Regions from separate parts of the Streptomyces sp. NPDC047525 genome, predicted to be linked through region 4. Evidence: riboswitches for the same ligand, from Rfam matches in the RefSeq annotation. Region 4 holds a riboswitch; each other region holds the start of a gene.
The links. Region 4 has a riboswitch for cobalamin ahead of ABZ833_RS17095 (CbtB-domain containing protein). Riboswitches for the same ligand answer to the same signal wherever they lie in the genome.
Positions count from the first base shown of each region.

Region 1: linked by a shared signal. The riboswitch ahead of metE (5-methyltetrahydropteroyltriglutamate--homocysteine S-methyltransferase) and the one ahead of ABZ833_RS17095 (CbtB-domain containing protein) in region 4 are both predicted to bind cobalamin.
Region 2: linked by a shared signal. The riboswitch ahead of ABZ833_RS03875 (CoA-acylating methylmalonate-semialdehyde dehydrogenase) and the one ahead of ABZ833_RS17095 (CbtB-domain containing protein) in region 4 are both predicted to bind cobalamin.
Region 3: linked by a shared signal. The riboswitch ahead of ABZ833_RS14285 (ABC transporter substrate-binding protein) and the one ahead of ABZ833_RS17095 (CbtB-domain containing protein) in region 4 are both predicted to bind cobalamin.

Region 1 is NZ_JBEYTL010000001.1:806,757-813,786, forward strand. It holds gene aceB (malate synthase A) at 40-1,632, shown strand; gene ABZ833_RS03895 (3-hydroxybutyryl-CoA dehydrogenase) at 1,629-2,498, shown strand; cobalamin riboswitch at 2,670-2,888, shown strand; gene metE (5-methyltetrahydropteroyltriglutamate--homocysteine S-methyltransferase) at 3,048-5,363, shown strand; gene ABZ833_RS03905 (hypothetical protein) at 5,488-7,030, shown strand, end outside.
Region 2 is NZ_JBEYTL010000001.1:798,282-805,311, forward strand. It holds gene ABZ833_RS03855 (enoyl-CoA hydratase) at 1-186, opposite strand, end outside; gene mmsB (3-hydroxyisobutyrate dehydrogenase) at 183-1,058, opposite strand; gene ABZ833_RS03865 (enoyl-CoA hydratase/isomerase family protein) at 1,097-2,164, opposite strand; gene ABZ833_RS03870 (acyl-CoA dehydrogenase family protein) at 2,161-3,309, opposite strand; gene ABZ833_RS03875 (CoA-acylating methylmalonate-semialdehyde dehydrogenase) at 3,315-4,814, opposite strand; cobalamin riboswitch at 5,057-5,242, opposite strand; gene ABZ833_RS03880 (short-chain fatty acyl-CoA regulator family protein) at 5,310-6,728, opposite strand.
Region 3 is NZ_JBEYTL010000004.1:412,021-419,050, reverse strand. It holds gene ABZ833_RS14310 (asparaginase) at 1-645, shown strand, start outside; gene ABZ833_RS14305 (low temperature requirement protein A) at 670-1,944, shown strand; gene ABZ833_RS14300 (haloacid dehalogenase-like hydrolase) at 1,966-3,108, opposite strand; gene ABZ833_RS14295 (helix-turn-helix domain-containing protein) at 3,304-4,170, shown strand; gene ABZ833_RS14290 (VOC family protein) at 4,176-4,625, shown strand; cobalamin riboswitch at 4,683-4,869, shown strand; gene ABZ833_RS14285 (ABC transporter substrate-binding protein) at 4,962-6,005, shown strand; gene ABZ833_RS14280 (iron chelate uptake ABC transporter family permease subunit) at 6,002-7,030, shown strand, end outside; gene ABZ833_RS14275 (ABC transporter ATP-binding protein) at 7,030-7,030, shown strand, end outside.
Region 4 is NZ_JBEYTL010000005.1:359,973-367,002, reverse strand. It holds gene ABZ833_RS17120 (alkaline phosphatase family protein) at 1-241, shown strand, start outside; gene ABZ833_RS17115 (HAD-IIA family hydrolase) at 323-1,102, shown strand; gene ABZ833_RS17110 (hypothetical protein) at 1,180-1,719, shown strand; gene ABZ833_RS17105 (class F sortase) at 1,735-2,412, shown strand; gene ABZ833_RS17100 (CbtA family protein) at 2,393-3,229, opposite strand; gene ABZ833_RS17095 (CbtB-domain containing protein) at 3,250-3,471, opposite strand; cobalamin riboswitch at 3,501-3,623, opposite strand; gene ABZ833_RS17090 (ANTAR domain-containing protein) at 3,959-4,714, opposite strand; gene ABZ833_RS17085 (glycoside hydrolase family 6 protein) at 4,876-5,910, shown strand; gene ABZ833_RS17080 (kelch motif-containing protein) at 6,049-7,030, opposite strand, start outside.

The DNA.
Region 1 (7,030 bases), on a different contig from region 4:
ACCGTCCCGTAGATCCGTACCCCCTGTTGAGGAGACCGCATGCCCCTCTCCGCTCCGACCCGCCGTGCCCAGGTCCTCGGCTCACCGGCCGACCGGCACGACGAGATCCTCACCCCCGAGGCCCTGGAGTTCGTCGGCCGACTCGTCGACGCCTTCGCCGAACGCCGCCTGGAGATCCTCAAGGAGCGCATGCGGGTGGCGGCCCGCCTCGCTTCCGGCTCCCCGCTCGACTTCTCCATCGCCACTGCCCGCATACGGGCGGACGACTCCTGGCAGGTGGCGCCCCCCGCGCCCGGCCTGACCGACCGCCGCGTGGAGATCACAGGGCCGCCGGAGCGCGGCATGGCGGTCAACGCCCTCAACTCCGGTGCGCAGGTGTGGATGGCGGACTTCGAGGACGCCACCTCGCCCACCTGGGACAACATCGTCGGCGGTCACCTGAACCTGCTCGACGCCATCGAGCGCAGGATCGACTTCAGCACACCGGAGGGCAAGCGTTACCGGCTCGGCGAGCAGGTCGCGACCATCGTCGTCCGCCCGCGCGGCTGGCACCTGACCGAGGAGCACCTGCTGATCGACGGGCGGCCCGCGCCCGCATCGCTCGTGGACTTCGGGCTCTACTTCTTCCACTGCGCCCAGCGGCAGATCGACGCCGGACACGGCCCGTACTTCTACCTTCCGAAGCTGGAGAACCGCGACGAGGCCCGGCTGTGGAACGACGTGTTCGTGCTCGCCCAGGACCTCCTCGGCATCCCCCGCGGCACGATCCGCGCCACCGTCCTGATCGAGACCATCACGGCGGCCTTCCAGATGGAGGAGATCCTCTACGAGCTCCGCGAGCACAGCTCCGGCCTCAACGCGGGCCGCTGGGACTACCTCTTCAGCCTCATCAAGACCTTCGGCCACCGCACCGACTTCCTGCTGCCCGACCGGGCGAAGGTCACCATGACGGCCCCCTTCATGCGCGCGTACACCGAACTCCTCGTCCGCACCTGCCACAAGCGCGGCGCCCACGCCATCGGCGGCATGGCCGCCCACGTTCCCGGCAAGGACCCGGACGCCCACCAGGCGGCCCTCGCCACGGTGCGGCTCGACAAGGAGCGCGAGGCCGAGGACGGTTTCGACGGCTCCTGGGTCGCCCACCCCGCCCTTGTGCCCGTCTGCCGCGCGGTGTTCGACGGGGTGCTCGACACGCGCCCGCATCAGATCGACCGCACCCGTGACGACGTCGAGGTGACGGCGGCCCGGCTGCTCTCCGTGCGCCGCATCAGCGCGCCACCGACGTCCGAGGGCGTACGCACCAACATCGCTGTCGCCCTGCGCTACTTCGCCGCGTGGCTGCACGGGCAGGGAGCCGTCGCCCTGTACGGGCTGATGGAGGACGCCGCCACCGCCGAGATCGCCCGGGTGCAGATCTGGCAGTGGCTGCGCCACCGGGTCGTGGATCGCGCGACGGTCCTCGAACTGGTGGAGGACGAGCTAGCCGCCCTGGGCGCGGAGTACCCGTGGGCCCCTCTCGACGAAGTCCGTGGCCTCTTCGAACGGACCGCCCTGGCACGGGAGTTGCCCGCGTTCTTCACCACGGACGCCTACAGCCGTCACCTCGTGCGCCGCCCGGAGGGACAGTCATGACCACGGCCATCCGGCGGGTCGGTGTGGTGGGCGGGGGCCAGATGGGCGCCGGGATCGCCGAGGTGTGTGCCCGCGCCGGCCTGGACACCGTGGTCTGCGAGGCCGACGCCCTCGCCGCACGCGCCGCCGCCGAGCGGGTCGCCGTGTCGCTCGAACGCGCCGTCCAGCGCGGGAAGTTGGACCGCATCGGCGCCGAGGACGCACTGGCCCGCATGGTCTTCACCGGCAGCCTCGACGACCTGGCCGACCGCCAGCTCGTCGTCGAGGCCGTCGTCGAGGACACTGCGGCCAAGACGGAGATCTTCACCACCCTGGACAAGGTCGTCGAGGACCCCGAAGCGATCCTGGCCACCAACACCTCCTCCATCCCGGTCATGCGTCTGGGGATGGCGACCCGGCGTGCCGACCGTGTCCTCGGGCTGCACTTCTTCAACCCCGCCCCCGTGCTTCCCCTGGTCGAGGTCGTGTCCTCGCTGCACACGGCCGCACGGACCGTCGCCGCCGTCGAGGACTTCGCCACGCACACCCTGGGCAAGACGGTCGTACGGTCCCAGGACAGAGCGGGCTTCGTCGTGAACGCGCTGCTCGTCCCCTACCTCCTCTCGGCGATCCGGATGACCGAGTCCGGCTTCGCCACGCCCGCCGACGTGGACGCGGGCATGGAGCTGGGCTGCGCGCACCCGATGGGGCCGCTGAAGCTGGCGGACCTGATCGGCCTCGACACGGTCGCCTCCATCGCGGCATCGCTCTACGAAGAGTTCAAGGAATCCCTGTACGCCCCGCCGCCGCTGCTCCAGCGCATGGTGGAGGCGGGGCTGCTCGGCCGCAAGAGCGGCCGCGGGTTCCACACCTACGACCGGGGCTGAGGGGCCCGGGTCCGCCGCCGGGCTGAGGGGCCCGCGGCTGCTGTGAGCGGGCGCGCGGAACAGAGTGGTGATCTGTTCCGCGCGCCCTCATGTGCCGATCCGGGCGGGGTCCGTGTCTCACCTCACGGTCCGGAATGTGATCAGTACTGCCCAGAAGGCCGAACACCCTCTAGCCTGACCTGTGCAGCTGGTTCGCCCTGTCCGCCAGGCAGACGCGTCGTAAGAGGGAACCCGGTGGGAATCCGGGACTGCCCCGCAGCGGTGAGTGGGAACGACCGCCGTCATACGCACTGGATCCGAGCGCGGATCCGGGAAGCGACGGCCAGTAGGAACCTGCCTCGGCAGGTGTGCCCGCGAGTCCGAAGACCTGCCCGTTGCCCGTACGTGACCCCTCACGTGCGGACATCCCGGTGACCTCGTGGGCGGGTCGGCGTCAGATCAGGTGGAGCACCGCGCCGGTGGCGCGCGTCAGGTCCGCCCGGTTCGTCATCCCTTCGCGTCCGCGTCCCGTCCCGGGATCTCAGGAGTCATCTCGCGAAGGAGATTTCCGTGACAGCGAAGTCCGCGGCAGCACAGGCCACCGTGTACGGCTACCCCCGCCAGGGCCCCAACCGGGAACTGAAGAAGGCCGTCGAGGGTTACTGGAAGGGCCGAGTCACCGCCGACGCCCTCCGGGACACCGCCGCGCAGCTGCGCCGGTCCACCTGGCAGCACCTGGCCGACGCAGGCATCCACGAAGTGCCGACCGGCGACTTCTCTTACTACGACCATGTCCTGGACACCAGCGTCATGGTCGGCGCCGTCCCCCAGCGGCACCGCGAGGCCGTCGACACCGACGCGCTCGACGGCTATTTCGCGATGGCCCGCGGCACCCAGGACGTGGCGCCCCTCGAGATGACCAAGTGGTTCGACACCAACTACCACTACCTCGTGCCGGAGCTCGGCCCCGACACCGTCTTCACCGCCGACTCCGCCAAGCAGGTCGCGGAGCTGAAGGAGGCTGTCGCGCTCGGTCTCGCGGCCCGGCCGGTGCTCGTCGGCCCGGTCACCTATCTACTGCTCGCCAAGCCCGCGCCCGGCGTGGCCGCCGACTTCGAGCCGCTCACCCTCCTGGACCGTCTGCTGCCCGTGTACGCCGAGGTCCTCGCCGACCTGCGCGCGGCGGGCGCCGAGTGGGTGCAGCTCGACGAGCCCGCCCTGGTCCAGGACCGCACCCCGGCCGAGCTCAACGCCGCCGCCCGCGCCTACCGCGACCTCGGTGCGCTCACCGACCGCCCTCAGCTCCTCGTCGGCTCGTACTTCGGCAGGCTCGGCGATGCGCTTCCGGTGCTCGCCAAGGCGCCGGTCGAGGGCCTCGCCCTGGACTTCACCGAGGCCGCCGCGAGCCAGCTGGAGGACCTCGCCGCCGTCGGCGGGCTGCCCGGCAAGCGTCTGGTCGCGGGCGTCGTCAACGGCCGCAACATCTGGATCAACGACCTGGAGAAGTCCCTCAGCACACTGGGCACGCTCCTGGGCCTCGCCGACCGGGTCGACGTCTCCGCGTCCTGCTCCCTGCTTCACGTCCCGCTGGACGCCACCGCCGAACGGGACATCGACCCGCAGATCGCCCGCTGGCTGGCCTTCGCCCACCAGAAGACCGCCGAGATCGCCACGCTGGCCCGCGGCCTGGCCCAGGGCACGGGCGCCATCACGGCCGAACTGTCCGCCAACCGCGCCGGCCTGGCGTCCCGCTCGGGCTCGGCCCTCACCCACGACCCGGCCGTACGCTCCCGCGTCGCCGCGATCACCGGCGCCGACGCCCGCCGCGCCCACGCCTACCCGGAGCGTGCGGCGGCCCAACGGACCCGGCTCGGCCTGCCGCTGCTGCCCACGACCACCATCGGCTCCTTCCCCCAGACCACCGAACTGCGCACGGCACGGGCCGACTTGCGTGCGGGCCGTCTCGACACGGCGGGTTACGAGGAGCGCATCAAGAACGAGATCCGCGAGGTCCTCGCCTTCCAGGAGAAGGCGGGCATCGACGTCCTGGTGCACGGCGAGCCCGAACGCAACGACATGGTGCAGTACTTCGCCGAGCAGCTCACCGGCTACCTCGCCACGCAGCACGGCTGGGTCCAGTCGTACGGCACCCGCTATGTGCGCCCGCCGGTCCTGGCCGGCGACATCTCCCGGCCCGAGCCGATGACGGTGCGCTGGACCTCGTACGCCAACTCCCTGACCGACCGCCCCGTCAAGGGCATGCTCACCGGTCCCGTCACCATGCTCGCCTGGTCCTTCGTCCGCGACGACCAGCCGCTCGGCGACACGGCCCGCCAGGTCGCGCTCGCCCTGCGCGACGAGGTCAACGACCTGGAGGAGGCGGGTACTTCGGTCATCCAGGTCGACGAGCCCGCGCTGCGCGAGACGCTGCCACTGCGCGCCGCCGACCACCCGGCCTACCTGGACTGGGCCACGGAATCCTTCCGCCTCACCACCAGCGGCGTACGCCCGGACACGCAGATCCACACGCACATGTGCTACGCGGAGTTCGGCGACATCGTCCAGGCCATCGACGACCTCGACGCCGACGTCATCAGCCTGGAAGCCGCCCGCTCGCACATGCAGGTGGCCCGCGAACTGGCCGAGCACGGCTACCCGCGCGAGGCGGGACCCGGCGTCTACGACATCCACTCCCCCCGCGTACCGAGCACCGAGGAGGCAGCGGCCCTGCTGCGCAAGGGACTTGAGGCCATCCCCGCCGAACGGCTCTGGGTCAATCCCGACTGCGGCCTCAAGACCCGCGGCTGGCCCGAGACCAAGGCCTCCCTGGAGAACCTGGTCGCCGCCGCGCGCGAGGTGAGGGCGGAGCTGCCCGCGGGTTCCTGACCCGAACGCGCCTGCCGGGGCGGCCATTTGCGGGCGATTGGCCGCCCCGTGCCCTCGTCTGCCGCCATGATGGACACGCTGGCCGTTCCGTCGCGGAGCTGGGAGGGCGCCGGTGTCCAGGGGGATGAGTTACGCGGATGCGGTGCGGCTGCTGGGTGGTGCGGAGAGCCCCGCGCTCGCGGCCCTCGACCGGCTGACGGGCGGGGCGCTGCTGGTCGCCACCGGCGGCGGGTCCGCCCTTGCGCTGAGCCTGTTCGACGCGCGGGGTGAGCTGGCGCGGCTGAGTCAGTCGCTGGTCTCCGGCCTCGCGGAGCGGTCCCGCGGCCTCGGCCGGTTCGACCGCACGCAGCGCCTTGCCGCGGCGCACGCCGTCGTGGTCCTCGCCTCGTACTTCGACACCCTCAAGGAGCTTGATCTCCCCTTCGACAGAAGGGAGTTGAGGGTCGGGAGGTCCGAGGCCGTGCTCCTGGCCACCGGCCGGTCGCCGGAGTCCGGCCGACCGGCCGCCCTCGCGGACGAGATGCTGCGCGCCGAGGTCCCGATGCCTGCGCCGCACCGGCCCTACGAGTCGGAGCTCGTCGCGCTGACCGGGTTCTACCGCAGGCTGTCCGAGCAGCTCATGGAGTACGTGTCGGGCTGTGCCGCCTGGGAGGCCGTGCCGGAGCGGGAACGGCAGGAGGTGCGGGCTTCTCTGGGAGAGACCGCTCCCCGACAAGCATTGGCCGCATACGAGATCATGTACCGACGCCTGGCGGCCGAGTTCCCCGAGGTGGCCGTCTGGGTCAACGTCACCGACCATCAGGCCACCCGCAACGAGGTCCGCCGACTCGAAGGCACGCTGCGGGATCTGGAGGCAGCGATCGCCAGGGCGACCGACGGGCGGATCGCGGCCGAGCGGTACGTGGCCCTGAACCGCGCGTCGCGGGCGGCGATGGACGCGCCGTTGCTGTCCCTGGAGGACTTGCCGGAGGGCCTGACGGTCCCCACCCTCGGCGAGGGATACGTCTCCCCGGACTTCAAAGTGGCCGCCTTCGGGGCCGCCGACCGGCTTTCAGGGGAGCACTGGTGGGACGGACTGCACGTCCACCACGACCTGGAAGGCTTCCTGGCGGGCCTGCTCACCGCGCCGCAGGCCGTGGAGTCGCCGCTGCTGCTCCTCGGCCAGCCGGGCTCGGGGAAGTCCGTGCTGACGCGCGTCCTGGCGGCCCGGCTGCCCGCCGATGAGTTCCTGGTCGTACGGGTGCCGTTGTCAGCCGTGCCGGCCGACGCGGCGATCCAGGACCAGATCGAGACCGCCATCCGCGACGCCACCGGGGAGGCCATGGCCTGGCCCGACGTGACGCGCACGGCGCGCCGCGCGCTGCCCGTGGTGCTGCTCGACGGCTTCGACGAACTGCTCCAGGCCACCGGCGTGAGCCAGTCCGACTACGTGCAGAAGGTGGCCGCGTTCCAGCAGCGCGAAGCCACGCACGGCCGCCCGCTGGCCGTGGTGGTCACCAGCCGCACCGCGGTCGCCGACCGGGCCCGCCTCTCGCCCGGCGGTGTCGCGGTGCGGCTCGAACCCTTCAACGATGCGCAGGTGACACGGTGGCTGGAGCTATGGAACCGGACCAATGCCGCCTACTTCCGCAACCAGTCACTGCTCCCCCTGTCCCCGGAACATGTGC
Region 2 (7,030 bases), on a different contig from region 4:
CTCGTTCATCACCTGGAGGTTGAGTGCGTTCAGGGACTTGGGGCGGTCGAGCGTGAGCAGCGCGGTGCGGCCTTTCCGCTCGATGCGGATCGTCTCGTACGACTCCGTGGCCTCAGCCGTCTCCGTGGTCTCCGTGGTCTCCGTGGTCTCCGTGGTCTCCGTGGTCTCCGTGGTCTCCGTGGTCATGCGTTGTTCCCGTCCCCTGCCTTGTGGTGCCTGATGGTGTTGACGATCCCGGAGAAGTCCTGGTCCGCTCCGGCTCCCTGCGCGTAAGTGGCGTACAACTCAGCCGCCTTGAGGCCGAGTTGGGCGTCGATCCCACTGGCTGCGAGGGCGTTGGCCGCCAGGCCGAGGTCCTTGGCCATCAGCGGGGCGGCGAACCCGGGGCGGTAGTCGCGGTTGGCGGGGCTGCCCGGGACGGGGCCCGGCACCGGACAGTTGACGGTCAGGGCCCAGCACTGGCCGGACGCGGTCGACGCCACGTCGAACAGGGCCTGAGGGGAGAGGCCGAGGCTCTCGCCGAGTACGAACGCCTCGCTCACCGCGATCATCGAGACCCCGAGGATCATGTTGTTGCAGATCTTCGCGGCCTGGCCCGCGCCGGGCCCGCCGCAGTGCACCGCCTTCCTGCCCATGACCGTCAGGAGCGGCTCGGCCTCGGCGAACTCGGCTTCGCCGCCGCCCGCCATGAAGGTGAGCGTGCCGGCCTCGGCGCCCACCACTCCCCCGGAGACCGGGGCGTCCAGCGTCCGCATCCCGGCCGCGACCGCGGCCTCGTGCGCGCTGCGCGCGTCGGCCACGTCGATGGTCGAGCAGTCGATGAACAGCGTGCCCGGCCGCGCGGCGGCCAGGAGCCCTTCCTCTCGGTAGAGGCCGAGCACGTGCCGTCCCGCGGGCAGCATGGTGATCACCACGTCCGCCGCCGCTGCGGCCCGTGCCGATGATCCGGCCGCCTCCACGCCGTTCTCGACGGCCGCGGTGAGCAGGTCGGGCATCAGGTCGTGGCCGAGGACGCGGTGCCCCGCCCCGGCGAGGTTGGCGGCCATCGGACCGCCCATGTGACCGAGGCCGATGAATCCGATCGTGCGCTTGCCGTTCACCACGCCACCTCCTGTGGGGCCGAGGCCAGGTCGAGTTCGCCTCCGGCGGGCGGGGCGAAGTAGCGCTCCACGTCCGCGCCGCCGACCTCGGCCAGGGTGGCCGGGGCCCAGCGGGGGCTGCGGTCCTTGTCGATGACCTGGGCGCGGATCCCCTCGGCCAGGTCGTGCGAGGCGAGCGCGGCGCAGGAGATCCGGTACTCCTGCTCCAGGACGCGCTCCAACGGGCCGAGCCGCCGTGCGCAGCGCAGTGCGGCGAGCGTGACCTTCAGGGCGGTGGGCGACTTGGCGGCGAGGGTGTCGGCCGCCTCCGCGGCGGCGCGTGCTCCATGGCCGCGCAGCCGGGCGAGGATCTCCTCCACCGTGCCCGCGGCGTAGCAGTCGTCGATCCAGGAGCGATGCCCGGCCAGCTCACCGTGCGGCACCTGGCGCACGTAAGGCCGGAGCGCGTCCCACACCGGTCGCACGGCGAGGTCGTCGAGGAGCCGGGGCAGGTCCCCGCTGGGCACGAAATGGTCGGCGAGCCCGCAGAGCAAGGCGTCGCCCGCGCCGATCTGTGCGCCGGTGAGCGCCAGATGGGTGCCCAGTTCACCGGGCGCGAGGGCCAGCAGGTAGGTGCCGCCCACATCGGGCGCGAAGCCGATGCCGGTCTCCGGCATCGCGATGCGGGAGCGCTCGGTGACGATGCGGACGTCGCCGTGCGCGGAGACGCCGACGCCGCCGCCCATCACGATCCCGTCCATCAGGGCGACGTACGGCTTGGGGTAGCGGGCGATGCGGGCGTTGAGCCGGTACTCGTCGCGCCAGAAGTCGGCGGATGCGGTCGTCCCGGCGCGCGCGTCCTCGTAGATGGAGCGGATGTCGCCGCCCGCGCACAGGCCGCGTCCGCCCGCGCCTTGGATGATCACGGTCTGTACGTCCGGGTCGTCCTCCCAGGCGGTGAGCGCCTCGTCGACGCGCCGCACCATGGCGTGGGTGAGGGCGTTGAGGGCCTGGGGCCGGTTGAGCGTGAGGTGGGCCGCGTGGCCCTCGGTACGGAGCAGGACGAAGTCCTCGGCCGCGGTCACCGCAGCGGCTCCGTCAGGCCTCGGGCCACGATGACGCGCATGATCTCGTTGGTTCCTTCCAGGATCTGGTGGACGCGGAGGTCGCGGACGATCTTCTCGATGCCGTACTCGTTCAAGTAGCCGTAGCCTCCGTGGAGTTGCAGGGCACGATCGGCTACGGAGTAGCCGGTGTCGGTGGCGAAGCGTTTGGCCATCGCGCACAGCTGCGGCGCCTGTGGGTCCCGGCGGTCCAGGGCCTGGGCGGCCTGGTGGACCAGGGCGCGGGCGGCGGCGAGTTCGGTCGCCATGTCGGCGAGGCGGAACTGCAGGCCCTGCGCGTCGAGGAGCCGGGCGCCGAAGGCCTCCCGGTCGGCGAGGTACGACAGGCTCTTGTTGAGGGCGCTCCGGGCGCCGCCCAGGGAGCAGGCGGCGATGCCGAGCCTTCCGCCGTTCAGGCCGCTCATGGCGATGCGGAAGCCGTCGCCCACAGGGCCGAGCAGCCGGTCGGCGGGCACCCGCACGCCGTCGAGGACGACCTGCCGGGTGGGCTGGGCGTTCCAGCCCATCTTCTTCTCGTTGGGGCCGAACGAGAGCCCGGGATCGTCTCGTTCGACGACGAACGCGGAGATCCCGCGGGGCCCTTCTCCGTCGGTGCGCGCCATGACGACGTACACCTGCGCGGCGCCCGCACCGGAGATGAACTGCTTGACCCCGCTCAGGACATAGTCGTCGCCGTCGCGCACGGCCCGGGTGCGCAGGGAACCGGCATCCGATCCGGCGCCCGGTTCGGTGAGGCAGTAGCTGCCGAGATCGTCCATGGAGCACAGGCGGGGCAGCCACCGTGCCCGTTGCTCCTGGTCGCCGTAGGTGTCGATCATCCAGGCGACCATGTTGTGGATGGAGAGGTAGCCCGCGATGGACGGGCAGCCGGAGGCGAGTGCCTCGAAGACGAGGACACCGTCGGCCCGGGTCAGACCGCTGCCGCCCGCGTCCTCCCGTACGTACACGCCGCCGAGCCCGAGCCCGGCCGCCTTGCGCAGTACGTCGAGGGGGAAGTGCTTGTCCTGGTCCCACTGCACGGCGCGGGGAGCCAGATGGTCCTCCGCGAAGTCGAGCGTGGTCTCGACGAGGGCCTGTTGGTCCTGGCTGAGCGAGGTGGTGGTCATGGCGCTCATCCCATGGTGGGCAGGGTGAAGCTCGCGCCTTCCCTGGCCCCTGAGGGCCAGCGCGAGGTGACGGTCTTGGTACGGGTGTAGAAGCGGATGGCGTCCGGGCCGTGCTGGTTGAGGTCGCCGAAACCGGAGCGCTTCCAGCCGCCGAAGGTGTGGTAGGCCACGGGGACCGGGATGGGGACGTTGACGCCGACCATTCCGGTGTCGACCCGGCGGGTGAAGTCGCGGGCGGTGTCGCCGTCCCTGGTGAAGATCGCGACCCCGTTTCCGTACGGGTGCTCGCTGGGCAGGCGCAGGGCCTGCTCGTAGTCGGCGGCCCGTACGACACACAGGACGGGGCCGAAGATCTCCTCGCGGTAGATCCGCATCCGCGGGCTGACCCGGTCGAAGAGCGAGGCTCCGGCGAAGAAGCCGTTCTCGTGGTCCGCCAGGGTGAATTGCCGCCCGTCGACGACGAGTTCGGCTCCTTCGTTGACGCCGATGTCCACGTAGCGACGGACCCGGTCGAGTGCGTCCCTGCTCACCAGCGGGCCGAAGTCGGCTTCCGGGTCGTCGCTGCGGCCGATGCGCAGCGTGCCGATGCGTTCCTTGAGCGCGGCGACCAGCCGGTCGGCGGTCTCCTCGCCGACGGGCACGGCCACCGAGATGGCCATGCAGCGCTCGCCCGCCGAGCCGTATCCGGCACCGATGAGCGCGTCGACGGCCTGGTCGAGGTCGGCGTCCGGCATGACGATCATGTGGTTCTTGGCGCCGCCGAAGCACTGGGCACGCTTGCCGTGCGCGGCCGCGGTGGCGTAGATGTGCGCGGCGATCGGCGTGGAGCCGACGAAGCCGAGCGCGCCGACCCGGGGGTCCTCCAGGAGCGTGTCGACTGCCTCCTTGCCGCCGTTGACGACGTTCAGGACGCCGGGCGGCAGACCGGCCTCCAGGAACAGTTCGGCAAGGCGCAGGGGCACGGACGGGTCGCGCTCGGACGGCTTCAGGATGAACGCGTTGCCGCAGGCGAGCGCGGGCGCGGCCTTCCACAGCGGGATCATCGCGGGGAAGTTGAACGGGGTGATCCCGGCGACCACACCGATCGGGGAGCGCAGCGAGTGCACGTCGATCCCGGTGCCCGCGTTGTCGGTGAACTCGCCCTTGAGCAGATGGGGGATCCCCGCGGCGAACTCCACGACTTCCAGGCCGCGTTGGAGGTCGCCGTGCGCGTCGGCCACGGTCTTGCCGTGCTCGGCGGACAGCATCCGTGCCAGGGAGTCGCGTTCCGCCTCGACGAGCTGGAGGAAGCGCAGCAGGACACGGGCGCGCCGCTGTGGGTTCCAACTGCCCCACTCCCGCTGGGCGGTGACCGCGTCGGCGATCGCCGTCTCGGTGTCGGCCCGTCCCGCGAGCGGTACGCGGGCCTGGACGGTGCCGGTGTTGGGGTCGTACACGTCGCCGAAGAGGCCCGACGTGCCGGCGGTGTGCTTGCCGCCGATGAAATGGGTGAGTTCACGGACCATGGGTGCCTGCTCTCGTCAGGTGAGATCCGGGGACGGCACGGCGAGCCGCCGGCGGGGCGCACGGGTGTGTGCGCTGCCGGTGCGAGCCGTGGGACAGCGGACGTCGGGACCGTCAGGCGTGGATCGGGACCGCCTTGGGTCGCGAAGTCCTATGAGCGCGTGCTGAGTTGCGTGCGCTCCGCCGGATCACCAGGGTCGTGGGTACGGACCGGTGCCATGCGTGTCTGCTCCATCCTCGTGGACAACACGGAACATTCCGCGGCCGGTATCCTGACTCCCGGATCTGCGCGCGCCGCCCGCCTTCCCGGCAGACCTCGCCAGTGGCGTGTGGATGACAGCACACTCCCCGGTCACAGTGGCGGGACCGTGCCGGATTCACACCGGCTTCCCTGCACCGCGGACCTTGTGCCACGAACATATAGTTGGACGTCCTAGTAAGTCCACCCCCCTCGGCCCGCCCCTCAGTTCGGCCCGCCCCTCAGTTCGGCCCGCCCCTCAGTCGGCGCGCGCCTCCTCCCCGGCCACGGGGTAGGGCACGAAGGTGCTGCTGTTCTCGTCGATCGCGAGGCGCCGGTCCAGCGGGGGAACCGCCCGCTGGGGGCAGTCGGTGCGCTCGCACAGGCGGCAGCCCATGCCGATGGGCACGGCGGACGAGGCGCTGCCGAGGTCGAGGCCGTCCGAGTAGACGAGCCGTGCGGCGTGGCGGATCTCGCAGCCGAGGCCGATGGCGAACGTCTTGCCGGGCTCGCCCCAGCCGCCGCGGTGCCGGGTGACCGCACGAGCGGTCCACAGGAAACGCTGACCGTCCGGCATGGACGCGACCTGGACGTGGGTGCGGCCGGGCGCGGCGAACGCCTCGTACACGTTCCACAGCGGGCAGGTGCCGCCCGCGCGGGAGAAGTGGAACGCGGTGGCGGACTGCCGCTTCGACATGTTGCCCGCCCGGTCGACCCGGACGAAGGAGAAGGGCACGCCGCGCAGCCGGGAGCGCTGCAGGGTGCTGAGCCGGTGGCAGATCGTCTCGTAGCCGAGGCCGAAATGGTCGGTCAGCCGCTCGATGTCGTAGCGGAACTCCTCCGCGGCCGCGTGGAAGCGGCGGTAGGGCAGGATCAGCGCGGCCGCGAAGTAGTTGGCGATGCCGATGCGGGCCAGCGGCCAGGCCGCGGTCTCCTGGCCGAAGTCCTCCGACGCGAGGTCGGAGACCTCGTCCGCGTACTCCAGGAGCGCGAGCTGGGTGGCCATCCGGAACGCCTGCTGGCCGGGGCGCAGCCGGTTGGAGAGGTGCAGGACCCGGGCCGTCGGGTCGTAGTGGTGCAGGAGTCGGTCGGCGTCCGCGGCCAGGCGCACCCCGTGGCGCTCGGCGAGGCGCGCGGACAGGGCGCGCACGACCTCACCGGGGCGTACACCGATGTCGGCGGCGAACTGTTCGGCGGCGAGATCGATGTCGTGCAGGTAGTTCTGGCGCCGGTAGAAGAACTCGCGGATCTCCTCGTGCGCGGAGCGGGGCTGCGCCGCCGCTGCCGGACCGCGCCCCTCCGCGGCCTCGGAGAGCTGTTCGGTGAGGTGCTGGTTCCGGCGGCCGAGGTCCACCAGGACCGTCGCCACGGCGGGCATGCGCGATGCCAGGTCCGAGAGGTCGGAGGCGGACACCCGGCCCGCCGAGACCTCGCCGGTCAGGGCGTCCCGCAGGTCGGCCACCAGACGGCTGGTGTCGCGCGCGGAGAAGAAGCCCGGGTCGACGCCGAACGCCTCCGTGAGCCGCAGCAGCACGGGCACGGTCAGCGGCCGGGAGTCGTGTTCCATCTGGTTCAGATAGCTCGGCGAGATGGCCAGGGCACGGGCCAGGTCGGCCTGGCTCATGCGGCGCTCCTCCCGCAGCCGTCGCAGCCGCGCTCCCGCGTACGTCTTGCTCACCCGTGGCTCCTGCCCGTCCGGTCACGATCGTCGGCACTGCCCGTGATGGTAGCCACGCGGACGAGAACTGCGGGCTTAACAAGATTGGCAAAACGGCGAAGCGCAGAACTTGGCATCTTTCCCCGCTTGTTGGCACTGAGTGCCGATGTCAGAGTCGTACCGCGGCCCGCCGGACTCCGTCGGGCGGATCGGAAACGGGGTACGACTCAATGCCCTGACGTCGGTGATCCCGACCCTTCCGCCCGGCTCGGCGGCATTGCTCGGATCGCTCACCACGGAGCCGGCGGGCCGCACTCTCGATG
Region 3 (7,030 bases), on a different contig from region 4:
ATGCGCCGCCCCGACCTGCCGGGCGCCGACGGCCCCGCGAACCTCGCCGCGGCGATCGCCGTCGCCGCCGACCCGGCCTGCGCCGGTCTCGGCGTCGTCACCGTCATCGCGGACGAGGTCCACGCCGCACGTCACGTACGCAAGACGCACACCACCTCGACGGCGACGTTCGCGTCCCCCGGCGCGGGCCCCCTCGGCACGGTCACCGAAGGCACGCCCCGCATCCACCTCCGCCCCACGCGCCCCACCGTCCAACGGCCCCTGCGCCTCCGCGCGCCCGTGCGCGTGGCCCTGCTCACCCTCTCCATGGGAGACCGCGGCGAACTCCTCGAAGCCGTGGACCACCGCTTCGACGGACTGGTCGTCGCCGCCTTCGGCGCGGGCCACGTACCGACCTGGCTGGTCGAACCCCTGGCCGCCCAGAGCGCCCGCATCCCCGTGGTCCTCGCCTCGCGCACCGGCGCGGGCCCGATCCTCGGCCACACCTACCGAGGCCCCGGCTCCGAGTACGACCTGCTCGGGCGAGGCCTGATCTCCGCGGGCCCCCTGGACGCCCCCAAGGCCAGGCTCCTCCTGCACGCCCTCCTGGCGGACGGCGCCGACCGCACCAGGACGGCGGACGCCTTCGCCGCGCTGCGGGAGTGACCCCCACCGCCCATGATCGAACCCATGGGCACGAACGACGAGGCCGCCGCGGCGAAGCCGCAACCTCTCACCGAACGCCACGCGTCCTGGATCGAGCTCTTCTTCGACCTCGTCGTCGTCGCCGGTGTCGGCCAGCTCGCCCACCTGCTGCACGAGGACCCCTCCCTCGCCGACGCGGGCCTCTACCTCCTCCTGTACCTGGCCTTCTGGACGGCCTGGGCCTGCTTCACCGTCTACGGAAACGTCGAGGGCGACCGCGTCAGGGCGCCCAGCATGCTCCTGGCGATGTTCGGCCTCGCCGTGATGGTCGCGGCGGTTCCCGGCGTACGCGAGGACGAGCACGTCGCGGCGTTCGTCGTCGCCTACGTCTTCCTGCGCTGGCTCGCGGGCCGCGTCTGGCGGCGCGGGCAGGTCGTCGTGGACTGGCCGCTCGCGCAGTTCGGCGTGGGCGCCCTGCCCTGGCTGATCTCGCTCTGGGTGCAGGCGCCCGCGCGCTACTGGCTGTGGGCGGCGGGCATCGCGCTCGACCTGGTGATCATGCTCTGGGTCGACAGCGACCGCATGCTGCGCGGGGCGCGGGAGAAGTTCGACCAGGCCGTCGCGTACCGGGGCGGCGGCAGGCGGAACGACGCGCGGCGCCACCCGGAAGGCGAGGCACCGGTGATCGCGGCGGCCCCCTCCGAGTCCGGGCATCTGGCCGAGCGCCTGGGCCTGTTCGTCATCATCGTGCTCGGCGAAGGCGTCATCCAGATCACCACGGCGGCCTCCGACACCCCCTGGGACGCGGCGCTCGCCGTCACGGCGACCGGCTCGTTCGCCCTGCTCATCGGAGTGTGGACGCTCTCGCTCCTGTACGGCTTCGCGGGCGTGCCGCATCTGAAACCGGCCAGGCTGCCCGTGCGGTTCGCGATGCTCCTGCAGTGCGTGACGACGGCCGCGATCGCCGCCCTCGCCGCGGGCCTGGGAGCGGCGGCCGAGCACGCCCACGGGCCCGCCCCCGACGGCGTACGCAGGCTGCTCTGCGCGAGCGTCGCGGCGTACTTCGGGATCAGCCTGCTCACCGGGCTCTTCACCGGCGCGGAACGCCCGTGGCTGCTCGGCTGGAGCCTTCCCTGCACGCTCGCGCCCCTGGCCCTGGGCTTCTTCGGCGACGGGATCGGCGTCGGCTGGCTCGTCTGGGCGCTCGCGGCCACGGTGTTCTGGCAGGTGCTCTACGCGCCGGGACCGCCCGGCACGACGCTTCCGCCGGGCGGGCACGGCACCCGGCGGAAGCGGCTCAGACGTACCTGGGACGACTAGACGCCCCGGCCTTCGGGAGGGCTAGCGGATCTCGTCCGGGACCACCGTCAGCCACCGCTTGTCGGCGGTCACCTTCTGGCCGAGCTCCCGCTGCCGGTCGGCGTTCTTCTTCTTCATCCCGTCCAGCTGCTTCATGTAGTCGTCCTTGCGGTTGACCCAGACCCGCGCCCCGCCGTGCTCCACGTCCGCCGAGTGGAACAGCATCGGGCCGTCGCTCGCCGGGGTGTCGCCCGCCACCAGGACGGGCTTCTTCCACTCGTCGATGTACGTGTTGATGGCCGCGGGCTTGCCCTGGAACCAGGTCATCGGCGCCCACAGGTTCGGCGTCAGCTCACGCCCCGCGAGCTTCTTCTCGTCGAAGCGGCCCTCCGCGATCTCCTTGCGGGAGCTGGTCACCGCGCCGGTCTTGCGGTCCTTGAGCTGCAGGCCGACGCCGATGACGTTCTCGGGCTTCACGTCGTAGCCGTACTTGGGGTCGGACAGGACCATCCGCACCAGGTCCTCGCTGGCCGCGCTGACGACGTACACCTCGATGCCGTGCTTCCGCAGCGACTTGTGGAGCTCCTGCATGCCGGTGAAGAACTCGGGGGTCTTGACCTCGGTCTTCGTCAGCTTCCCGTCCTCGTAGTACTCGGCAGGGATGGGCTTGTCGTGGGCCAGGAGCTCGTCGACGTACCCCTTGAGCTCCTTCAGCGTGAAGCCGGAGAAGATCTGCGCGGCCCACGGGTAGCAGACCTGGTCGTCGACCTCGCAGAGCCGGTTGTAGTAGCTGTAGAGGCTCTCCTTGTGCTTCGCCGTGTCCTTGAAGGGGATGATCTTCAGCGACGGGTCCATCGACTTGCGGGTCAGCACCCCCTTCATCTCCAGGAAGGGCAGGAGGGACTCCTCCAGGTCGTTGCGGTAGGTCGTGTTGTCCGCGTCGAAGACGGCGTACGCGCCCTTGTCCTCGTTCTTCGCGATGACCTTGCCCAGCTTCTTCGCGACCGGCTCGGGCCAGTGCGCCAGCTCGGTCGCGATCTTCGCCGAGGACTTCGCGGTCTTCGCGGAGGCGTCCGCCGCCGTGGCGTCCGTGCTGGGCCACAGCGCCGTCCCCGCCAGGACGGCCGCGGTGAGCGCGCCCGCCGTGCCGAGTACGGCCAGCTTGCCCTTTGCCTTTACTGCCATGATTTTGTGCCCCCTGAGAGCGGTCTGCGCCCCGTCCGGAGCGGCGGGTCATCGTATGAGGTCGGGCGGTGGATTCCCATGATCGACATCACCGGACACAGTGGGCATGGGACGCGCGCCCGCGGGTAGTCGCATCGGGCGCCCGTCAGGCGTACGGGCCTGCTCCGGAGCCGTGCCCATCGCATACTGGAAGGCATGGAGACCGTCTCCCGGGAGTTCGTTCGGGCCGCTCCGCGGCTCGACGGCATGGTGGTGTCCGCCGTCGGCTACCGCACGGCGGGGGAGCACCCCGGATTCCACCGCGGCCTGCCGTCCCCGTATCTGACGCTGATCTTCTCGCTGGACGGCCCCGTCGTCACCGGCGAGAGCCCCGAGCAGGCGGGCGGCCCCGACGCGTCCCGCACCGACATCGTCGTCGGCGGCCTGCACCAGTCCCCGGCGTACGTGGTGCGGCCCGAGCACGAGGCGGGCATCCAGCTCGCCGTGCACCCGCTCGCCGCCCGCGCCCTGTTCGGCGTACCGGCGGCGGAACTGGCCGACGCCCTGGTGACGTCCGGCACCGACGTGATGGGGCGCCGCGCCGCCGACGTACGGGAGCTGCTGTGCGAGCAGGGCGGCTGGCAGGAGCGATTCGCCTCCCTGTCCGCCTACTTGAGGCAGCGCGTGGCCGCCGGGGACACCGCCGGATCCGTACGTCCCGAGGTCGCGGAGGCCTGGGCCTGGCTGGCCCGGCACCGGGGCGCGGGCACCCTGCGCGGTCTCTCCCGGCACGTCGCGCTGAGCGAACGCCGCCTCACCACGCTCTTCCGCGCGGAGACGGGCCTGAGCCCCAAGCAGGCGGGACGCCTGATGCGCTTCCAGCGCGCCCGCGGCGCCGTCGCACGCTCCGTGGCGGCGGGCGTCGCTCCCGATCTGGCCCGCGTCGCCGCGGACTGCGGTTACTACGACCACTCCCACCTGGTGCGGGACTTCCGGCAGTACACCGGGGTGAGCCCCAGCGGCTGGCTGGCCGAAGAGTGCCGGAATATCCAAGCCGGGAGCTATGGCGGGGGCGAAGAGTAGGCCCCATGAACACCACCGAGAAGCAGCAGCAGTCCCCGTCCGCCTCCGCCGGGCGTGCCCCCGCCGTCTGGCCCTCCCTCCAGGCTCACGACGCCCCCGCCCTGATCGACTTCCTGGTCGGCACGGTCGGTTTCCTGCGCACCGCCGTCTACGAGGACGGCGACCGCGTGGCCCACGCCGAGCTCGACTGGCCCGAGGGCGGTGCGATCATGCTCGGCTCGTACGACGAGAAGTCCGAGGCCTGGTGCCTGAAGCCGGGCACGTTCGGGGCGTATGTCGTCACCGACCACGTGGACGACCTCTACCAGCGGCTCACCGCCGCCGGGGTCGAGATCATCCGTGAGATCGAGGACCAGCCGTACGGCAGCCGGGAGTTCGCGATCGCCGACCCCGAGGGCAACAAGTGGTCCTTCGGCACCTACCGCGGGGCACCGAGGCCCGACAAGGCGGCCTGACCTCGCGTGACGGCAGATGCCCTGGCCTCGCGCGACGGAAGACGCCCTGGCCCTGCGTGATAGCTTGCGGACGCCAGTCAACCCACACCAGGGCCAGGGAATCCGGTGCGAATCCGGAACTGACGCGCAGCGGTGAGGGGGAACGGGCGGGGCCACGGCCACTGGGCGTCCACGGACGCCTGGGAAGGCGCCCCGCCCGGCCGATCCCCGAGTCCGAAGACCTGCTGGCACCTTCGCCCGCGCACCGAGCGGCGGAGGTGACGAAGCAGGCCAGGCTCCGCGTATGAGCCGTGAGACTCAAGGGATCGTGTGTCCTCCACAGCCCGTCGTGTACGTATGTCCGGCTTTCTCGCCGCAGCCCTGGCCGTCACCCTGAGCGCGTGTGGCTCGTCGGGCGGCTCCTCGGACTCCTCGGACTCCGCGAACTCCTCGGCCGAGAAGGCCGGCGGCTACCCGCTCACCCTCACCTCCTGCGGCAAGAAGGCGGAGATCAAGGCGCCGCCGCAGCGGGCGGTCTCCCTCGACCAGGGCTCCACCGAGATCCTGCTCTCGCTCGGCCTCGCGGACCGCATGGCCGGCACCGGCACCTGGACGGACCCGGTCCTCAAGGGTCTGGAGAAGGACAACTCCAAGGTCGAGCGGCTCGCCGACAGCTACCCCTCCTTCGAGAAGGTCCTCGCCGAGGAACCGGACTTCGTCACCGCCTCCTTCCTGGCGACGGTCAGCAAGGGCGGCGTCGCCGACCGCGCCAAGTTCGCCGAACTCGGCGTACCCGCCTATGTCTCGCCCTCCGACTGCGCGGGCAAGGACAACAGCGGCGACGGCGACGGCCGCCGCGACAAGACGCTGACCATGGACACGGTGTACGGCGAGATCCGGGACCTGGCCGAGGCCTTCGGGGTCGAGAAGCGCGGCGAACGCCTGATCGCGGAGCTCAAGGGCCGGGTGGCGAAGGCCAAGAAGACCATCAAGGTGAGTGAGGCGTCCGACACGACGCTCCTCTACTGGTTCGCCAACTCCGACGCGCCCTACATGGCGGGCTGCTGCGGTGCGCCGGGCATCATCACCCGCGAACTGGGCGTGAAGAACGTCTTCGACGACACCCGCGAGGAGTGGCCCCAGATCAACTGGGAGACGGTGGCGGACCGCGACCCGGACGTCCTGGTCATCGGCGACCTCACGCGCAAGTCGCAAACGGCCGAGAGCGCGAAGAAGAAGATCGAGTTCCTGGAGTCCAACCCGGTCACCAAGAACCTGACCGCCGTGAAGAAGAAGCGGTACGTGCTCCTGAGCGGCCAGGCCATGAACCCGACGATCCGCACGGTGGACGGCGTGGAGCAAGTCGCCGACGCCTTGCGCGAGTTCGGGCTCGCCAAGTGACGGGAGCCCTCACGGGCGGCATACGGCAGACCCTGCTCTGGACGGCCGGTGTCGCCGCCCTCGCCCTCTCCGTGGCGGTGGCCGTCACCATCGGCCCCGCGGACATCTCCGTACCGGACGTGTGGTCGGCGGTGGCGGCGCACCTCGGCTGGGGAGAGGCCACGCTCACGCCCATCCGGGACGGCATCGTCTGGAACCTGCGCATGCCGCGCACGCTCCTCGCGGCGGTCTGCGGCGCCGGCCTCGCGGTCTGCGGAACGGTCCTCCAGTCCCTCCTGCGCAACCCGCTCGCCGACCCCTTCGTGCTCGGTGTCTCCTCGGGGGCGTCCACCGGCGCGGTCGCGATCGTCGTCCTGGGGGTCGGCGGGGGAGTGGTGTCGATCTCGGCGGGCGCCTTCGTGGGGGCCGTGTTCTCCTTCGCCCTCGTCCTGCTGCTCAGCCACACCCTGGGCGGGAGCACCGACCGCGTGGTGCTGTCCGGAGTGGCGGCGATGCAGCTCTTCTCCGCGCTCACCTCGTTCGTGATCCTCACGGCGGGCGACGCGGAGACGACGCGCGGCGTCCTGTTCTGGCTGCTCGGCTCGTTGAGCGGGGTGGGCTGGACGGATGTGTGGATGTGCGGGGCGGTGCTCTTCGTGTCCCTCGCGGTCTGCCTGGCGCACGCCCGCACCCTGGACGCGTTCGTGTTCGGCCAGGACGCGGCGGCGACGCTGGGGGTCCATGTCGCCCGCACCCGGCTGATCCTGCTCTCCGTCACGGCCCTGCTCACGGCGGCCCTGGTCAGCAGCGCGGGCGCCATCGGCTTCGTGGGCCTGGTCCTGCCGCACGCGGCGCGCGCCCTGGTCGGCTCCGGGCACGCGAGGCTGCTCCCGGTCACGGCGCTCGCGGGCGCGGTGTTCCTGGTGTGGGTGGACACGCTGGCCCGTACGGTCCTCGACCCGCAGGAGGTGCCGGTGGGTGTGGTGACGTCCCTGATCGGCGTCCCGGCGTTCGTCCTGGTCCTCTACCGCACTCGGAAGACGACA
Region 4 (7,030 bases):
CACCCTCACGTACACGACGTACTACCGCCAGGAGGCCCCGCAGAAGGGCGAGGTGCTCGTCTCGTACGACGGCGGGACCCCGGTCGCGGTGAAGACGTACACCGCGGACACCCCCTCCGTCGTCGAGAACATCGCCCTCCAGGTGCCCGCGGGGGCCAAGAAGGCCCAGGTCCGCTTCCGGTACACCGGCGGCAACAACTGGTACTGGGTGATCGACGGGGTCACGATCACCGCTTCCTGATTAGGCTGTGGGGCGTCGGCACAGAGCTGTCCCGGCGCCCCCCAGCTACCTTGCTCAACGGAGACCGCAGGAGTGCACCCCATGGCAGAGCGCAAGCCCATCGAATCGTGGCTCACCGACATGGACGGCGTGCTCATCCACGAGGGTGTTCCGATCCCCGGCGCCGACGCCTTCATCAAGAGGCTCCGGGAGTCCGGGAAGCCCTTCCTGGTCCTGACGAACAACTCGATCTACACCGCGCGCGACCTCCAGGCCCGCCTGAACCGCATGGGTCTCGAAGTGCCCGTCGAGAACATCTGGACCTCGGCGCTCGCCACCGCGAAGTTCCTGGACGACCAGCGGCCCGGTGGCACGGCGTACGTCATCGGCGAAGCGGGGCTCACCACCGCCCTGCACGACATCGGGTACGTCCTGACGGACCACGACCCGGACTACGTGGTCCTCGGCGAGACCCGTACGTACTCCTTCGAGGCCATGACCAAGGCCGTACGGCTGATCAACGGCGGGGCCCGCTTCATCTGCACGAACCCGGACGAGACCGGGCCCTCCACCGAGGGGCCCCTGCCCGCGACCGGGGCCGTCGCGGCACTGATCACCAAGGCCACCGGTCGCAACCCGTACTTCGCGGGCAAGCCGAACCCCCTGATGATGCGCACGGGCCTGAACGCCATCGGCGCGCACTCGGAGACCAGTGCCATGATCGGCGACCGCATGGACACCGATGTCCTCGCCGGTCTTGAGGCCGGTATGGAGACCTTCCTGGTGCTCACGGGTCTGACCTCCCGGAAGGACATCGATCAGCACCCGTTCCGGCCCTCGAACGTCGTGGACTCCATCGCTGATCTCGTCGACCGGGTCTGACGCGCGCACCACCCGTTTGCCGCACACGGGAGGCGTGGGACGGCGACGCGCGTGAACCTCGAAACAGGAGGTTCACGATGCGTAGAGGAACACTCACCCTGCGTGGCATAGCCGGGGCGGCTGTCCTCGCCGCGCTCCCCGTCGTCGTCACCACACCCGCGCACGCCCACGACGAAGGCAAAGTGCATGCCACGGTCACGCCGTCCAGCGCGGACCCCGGGGCCAAGGTCGAGATCAGCGTCACGGGCTGTGACGGGACGACCGGGTCGGCCGGGTCCGGCGCGTTCACGGGGGACGCGAAGCTCACCGGCAGGGACGGCGACAAGTACGCGCTGAACGGCTCCGCCAAGATCAGGGACGGCGTCGAGGGTTCGTACGACGTGACCGTCATCTGCGACGGCCACCCCCACCAGGGCGTGGGCACCGTCCAGGTCGGCCGGCACCAGCAGGAGCCCGTCTCGCCGGTCCGCGCGGGCGGCGGCGGCACCGCGCAGCTTGCCGCGCACAGCCAGGAGACGGGGCCCGGCACCCGGCACGCGGTGATCGGCCTGGTGCTCGCCGGGGTGGCGGCCGTGGCCGTGGCGTTCCGCAGCGTCCGCCGGCGCCGCTCCGAGTGACGGGTGGCGGCCGACGTGTCGGGCCATGAGAAGCCGGCGGGGCAGCCGGCCGGGCACGGGCGATTCCTCACCGGGGTCGCCTGGGCGCTGCTGCTCGTGGGGCTCTGGCTGTGGGGCAGCGAGATCACCGACGTACGCGGCGGTGTCTCGGAGCCCACGACCGGTGACGTCGCCGCGGTGGGCCGGCCGTTCGGTGTCGAACTCCCGGACGCGCACAAGCCGTTGGGCGCCGCCAAGCCGCAGCGCGTGGATGTCCCCTCGCTGAAGGTGCGGGCACCCGTGGTCGTCCGCGGGCTCGATCAGGACGGCGCCATCGATCCGCCGCCGTTCGAGGAGGCGGGCTCCGTCGGCTGGTACGGCGGCGGCGCACGCCCCGGCGCCGCGGGCACCTCCCTGTTCGTCGGCCACGTCGACACCGAGACGCGCCCCGCGGTCTTCTACGACCTCAGCGCCATGCGGCCGGGCGAGAAGGTCCGGGTGGCCCGCGACGACGGCTCGGTCGCGGAGTTCACCGTGGACGACGTCCAGGTCCTCAGCAGGGACCGCTTCGACGCGAAGAAGGCGTACGGCCCCCACGAGGAGGGCCGCGCCGAACTCCGCCTGATCACGTGCGGCGGCACGTTCGACCGGGCGAGCAAGACGTACTCGGCGAACGTGGTGGTGTCCGCCTACCTCACCGGGGTGGGGCCGTAGGGGTGGCGCCGGGGCGCGAGGGCACTCCCGCCGCGCTCGCGCCCACGGTGACACCCCTTGCGGCCCCTTCCCGGACGGCCCGCAGGCCAAGGCCTCCGAAGACCGCCGCGAACACGGCCCACAACAGGGCGTGCGAGGCGACCGAGAGGACGCGGAAATCCCACAGGAGCGTCGCGTCGACCGGGACCGGGTCGGGGTTGTCCGGGAGCAGGAAGAGCGCGGCGAGGACGGCGACCGTCGTGAGGGCCGCCGCCATCTGCCGCACCGGTACGGATCTGGCCGACAGGCGTACGTACACCTGCCGGGCCAGGAACATGCCGAGGACGCCGATCGCGACGGAGGCGAGCCACAGCGCCTGGCGCTCGCCGACCGTGCCCGAGTCGCCGACGCCCGGCGGGTTCGCCGGGTAGCGCAGACCGGGCAGCAGGGAAACGGCGAGGAAAGCGGCTCCCGCGAAGGCGAGGGCCCGCGGCCACGGGGCCGCGTGCGGATCGCGGCGGTGCACCAGGGCGTACGCCACGGCGAAGAGGACGCCGATGGCCAGACCGGCGACGACCGCGGAGACCACGAGCCCCGCGTGCTGCGTGGAGCGCGTGAACAGCTCCTCGTGGTGCTGCGCTGCCTGAGCGGCACCGTGCGCGTGCTCCTCGGCCGCCGCGCGCTTCTCCTCGGCGCGGATCGCCCGGTCCATCAGCGGCTCGGCGAGGAGCAGGGAGAAGAGACCGGCCGCGAGGCCCGCCGCTCCTCCCGCCACGAGACCCCGGCCGAGCAGGGGCAGGACAGGTGACGACGGGGGAGAGGACGCAGGGGATGGCATGGCGCCGTGTCCGTCCCCGGTCAGTGGCACGGGGCACCGAAGAGGTGCCTGCCGTCGTGGGCGAACTCGTGGAGATAGCTGCCGGTCGCGGAGATCAGCGAGCCGTTGTCGAAGAAGACCGCGTAGAGCGCGATCAGCGCGATGATGACCGCGGCCGAGGCGATGAGCCAGTCGCGGGTGCGGACCGTGGCGGCCTGGACCGCCGTGCTTTCGGTGCCCGATGCCGCGGTGTGCAGTGACATGTCGAAGCCTCCTCTGGGGTTTCCACGCCCCGAAGCAGGAGTGCGACGGCTCAGTTCCTGACTCCCGCACGCCAGGCGGGCGTCCGGTCACAGTGGCGGGCCCGCCCCGGAATCGCACCGGGTTCCTGTCAACCATCGCCTCGATGTATGGACTTGTCGCCCGGAGAGTCCCAGTTGGTCATGGACACTGTCAATGGAACCTGTATCAGGACAACCCGGCCCGGTCGGCGGCCCGCTCCCCCCGGAGCCGTCGACCGGGCTGGTCCTCGACCGCGCGCGCACGAGCTGCGGGAGTAACCCGGCGCCGGCGCGGGAGGTTCGGTGGCCAACCCCGCATGTGCGGGATGGACGATCAGGCCGGGGGCTTGGGCCGTTGTGACGACTCTAGAACGGATGAGCGCCGCAGCCTAGGGGTGGATTGACGCCAAGTCGTGATCCGCTTTCTCTCTGTGATCATCGCAGGTGATGATGGTCCTCGGAGTGGCCGTCAGGAAGGTTCGGACCAACTGCCGCGCAGTGCGGCGTCGTCGAGCGATCCCTTGATCACTTCGGTGGCGACCACCTCCATGACCAGGCGTTCTCTGCGCGCGTACCGCCGCAGCGCGTCAAAGGCCTCGTCCACGCCGGTGTGCCAGCGTTCGGCGAGTATGCCCTTGGCCTGTTCAATGCGTATACGGCTGGTCAGAGCGCCCTGGAGCTGTATCGCGAGAACCCGATACTCCGTGTAGGCGCGGTGGTTGTGCAGACCTACCGCGGCGGCGTCGGCGATCGCCTGCGCCAGACGCAACTCCCCGTCGGTGTGGCGGGTCCGGGAGTTCTCGGGCACGAAGACGTTCAGCGCGCCGAGCAGTGTCTCGCGCTGCCGCAGCGGGACCGCGTACGTCATCCCGATGCCGCGGCGGCGGGCCAGCGCCGTGAACTCCGGCCAGCGGTCGGCGGGTTCGTCCGCCGCGAGCCGCACGGGCGGCACCGCGAGGCCCGTGCCGAGGCTCTCCACGCAGGGCCCACCGCTCTGTTGGGCCCCGAGCAGGTCGAGCGCCAGGTCCCGGGGGTGGCCTCCGGCGGCCACCCCCGGCGTGCCGGTGCCGTCGAAGATGACTCCGGCGGCGGTGGCGTCGAGCAGCTCCACGCAGTGGCCCGCGACCCGGCTCAGGTAGCGCTCCGGGTCGAAGTCGTCGTCCAGAGTATTGGTGGTCTCCACCAGGACCTGGGCCAGCCGTAGTTCAGAGGTGTGATCCCGCATGATCTCCTCCCCAAGAGCGCCACCCCGCGCACTGCGCCTACCCCCGGGCGCCGCGCTGTAACAGGTATCCAACAGCTCTCCGCAGCGGACGGGCGGGCCTCGTGGGCCGGGAGTGCGTATGTCAGGATTGAGAATCGGACAGTGCACCCAAGGGGGAGTGGATGTACCACAAAGGCACCGGCCGCGGTCATCGGATCGCGGCCCGGGGGGTGAAGGCTGCGGCGGCGTTTGCGGGGGCTGCGCTGCTGCTGTCGGGGTGCTCCTCCGATGACGGTTCGGGCAACGAGGAGTCGTCGGGAAACCCGGTCAAGCAACAGCCGAAGGGCACCGACCCGTACTGGGTCAACCCGGACGGGAACGCGGCCAAGCAGGTCGCCACGTACGAGAAGGACGGCAAGAAGGACGACGCCGAGCTGATCCGCAAGATCGCTGAACAGCCCGTCGCGGAGTGGATCATCCCGGAGAACGCGGAGGACCAGGCGCGCGGCTTCACCGAGGCCGCCCAGAAGGCCGACCGGGACGCCCTGTTGGTCCTCTACAACATCCCGCACCGCGACTGCGGCCAGTACTCGGGCGGCGGCGCGGCCGACGGCAACGCCTACCGCACCTTCATCGACCAGGTGGCGAAGGGCATCGGTGACCGCAACGCCACGGTCATCCTGGAGCCGGACGCGGTGCTCCACATGGTCGACAACTGCACGCCGGAGGAGTTTCACGAGGAGCGGTACGACCTCCTCAAGGGCGCCATCGAGAAGCTCAAGTCCCTGAAGAACACCAAGGTGTACCTGGACGCGGGCAACGCGGGCTGGAAGAACCCCGACTCGCTCTGGGAGCCCCTGAAGTGGTCGGGCGTCGAGCAGGCCGACGGCTTCTCGGTGAACGTCTCGAACTTCCAGACGACCGAGGCCAGCACGGAGTTCGGCAAGAAGCTGTCGGCGAAGATCGGCAACAAGCCGTTCGTCATCGACACCGCGCGCAACGGCAACGGCGCGTACACCAAGGGCAAGGACACGTGGTGCAACCCGCCTGGCCGCGCGCTCGGCGAGGCGCCCACCACCAAGACGGGTGACCCGCTGGTCGACGCGTATCTGTGGGTCAAGCGACCCGGTGAGTCCGACGGAACCTGCCGGGGTGGCCCGAAGGCTGGGGCCTGGTGGCCCGAGTACGCGCTGAAGCTGGCGGAGGGCGCCAAGTAGCGCCCCGTCAGGGGCGCGGGGAACTGCGCGAGCAACCACGAAAGAGCCGCAGTCGCATTTGCCAGGATCACGGCAGATGCGACTGCGGCTTTTCGCGCGCTGAGCGCGCAGTTCCCCGCGCCCCTTACGGGGCGCTGCTTACGGAATGTGGACCCACTGAGCCTTGCTCGGGGTGCCCTGGTCGTCCGTCACGAACAGCATGTACCAGCCGGACTCCACCAGGCTCCGCTCCTTGGGGATCGTCACCGTGACGCCGTCCGCCGACTTCTTCAGGTCGAGGGCGACGGACGTCTGGTCGATGTCGGTGACGTGCGTCGAGGCGCTCGGCCTGATCAGGCGGGCCGTCTTGATGGACGAGGCGTGCTGGGTCCGATACGTCCCCGACCCGCCCCGCTTGATCTCCTCGGGACCGCCGGAGAGCGTGGGCTGCGAGCCCTGGTAGAGGTACGGCGGGGTGTAGATCTCGATGCGCTGCTCGAACTCTCCGGGCTTGGTGTTGGCCTTGTCGGAGTAGAGCGAGTCGGAGCCGAAGAACATCACGCGGCCGTCGGGCAGCAGGATCGAGCCCGAGTGGTAGTTGCGGCCGACCTCCGGGTCCGCGACCCGCCGCATGTTGCCGGTCTTGGCGTCGTAGATCCGCGCCTGCTTGATGTTCGAGTCACCGCGGCCGCGGTAGTCCTCGGAGCCGCCGGATATGAGCACCGTGTCGTCGGGCAGGGTCGAGGCCTGCGGGTAACGGGTGCCCTTCTCCAGCTCGGGTCCGTCCTCGAACTTCGGGTTGTCGTCCAGGAGGTCGACGATGCGGGTCTTCTTGCTGGACTTCTTGGACTCGCCGACACCGCCGCCGCCGACCACCATGTACTTCTGGTCCTGCGCGGGCGGCAGCTCCACCGTGTTGGAGGTCTCCAGGAGGTTCGGGTCGCTCATCCCCGGAATCCCCTTCCAGCTGCCCTTGGTCTCCAGGTCCCAGGTGCCGGGCTTGCGGCCGACGTCGTCAGGGCCGTACCCCGCGTTCGAGCCCGAGTAGAAGAGCCTGCCGCTCTGCAGCTGGAAGACGGCCGGGTAGGTCGGGAACTGGCGGACCTGCTTGGTGTAGGTCCACTTCTTGGTCTTGGGGTCG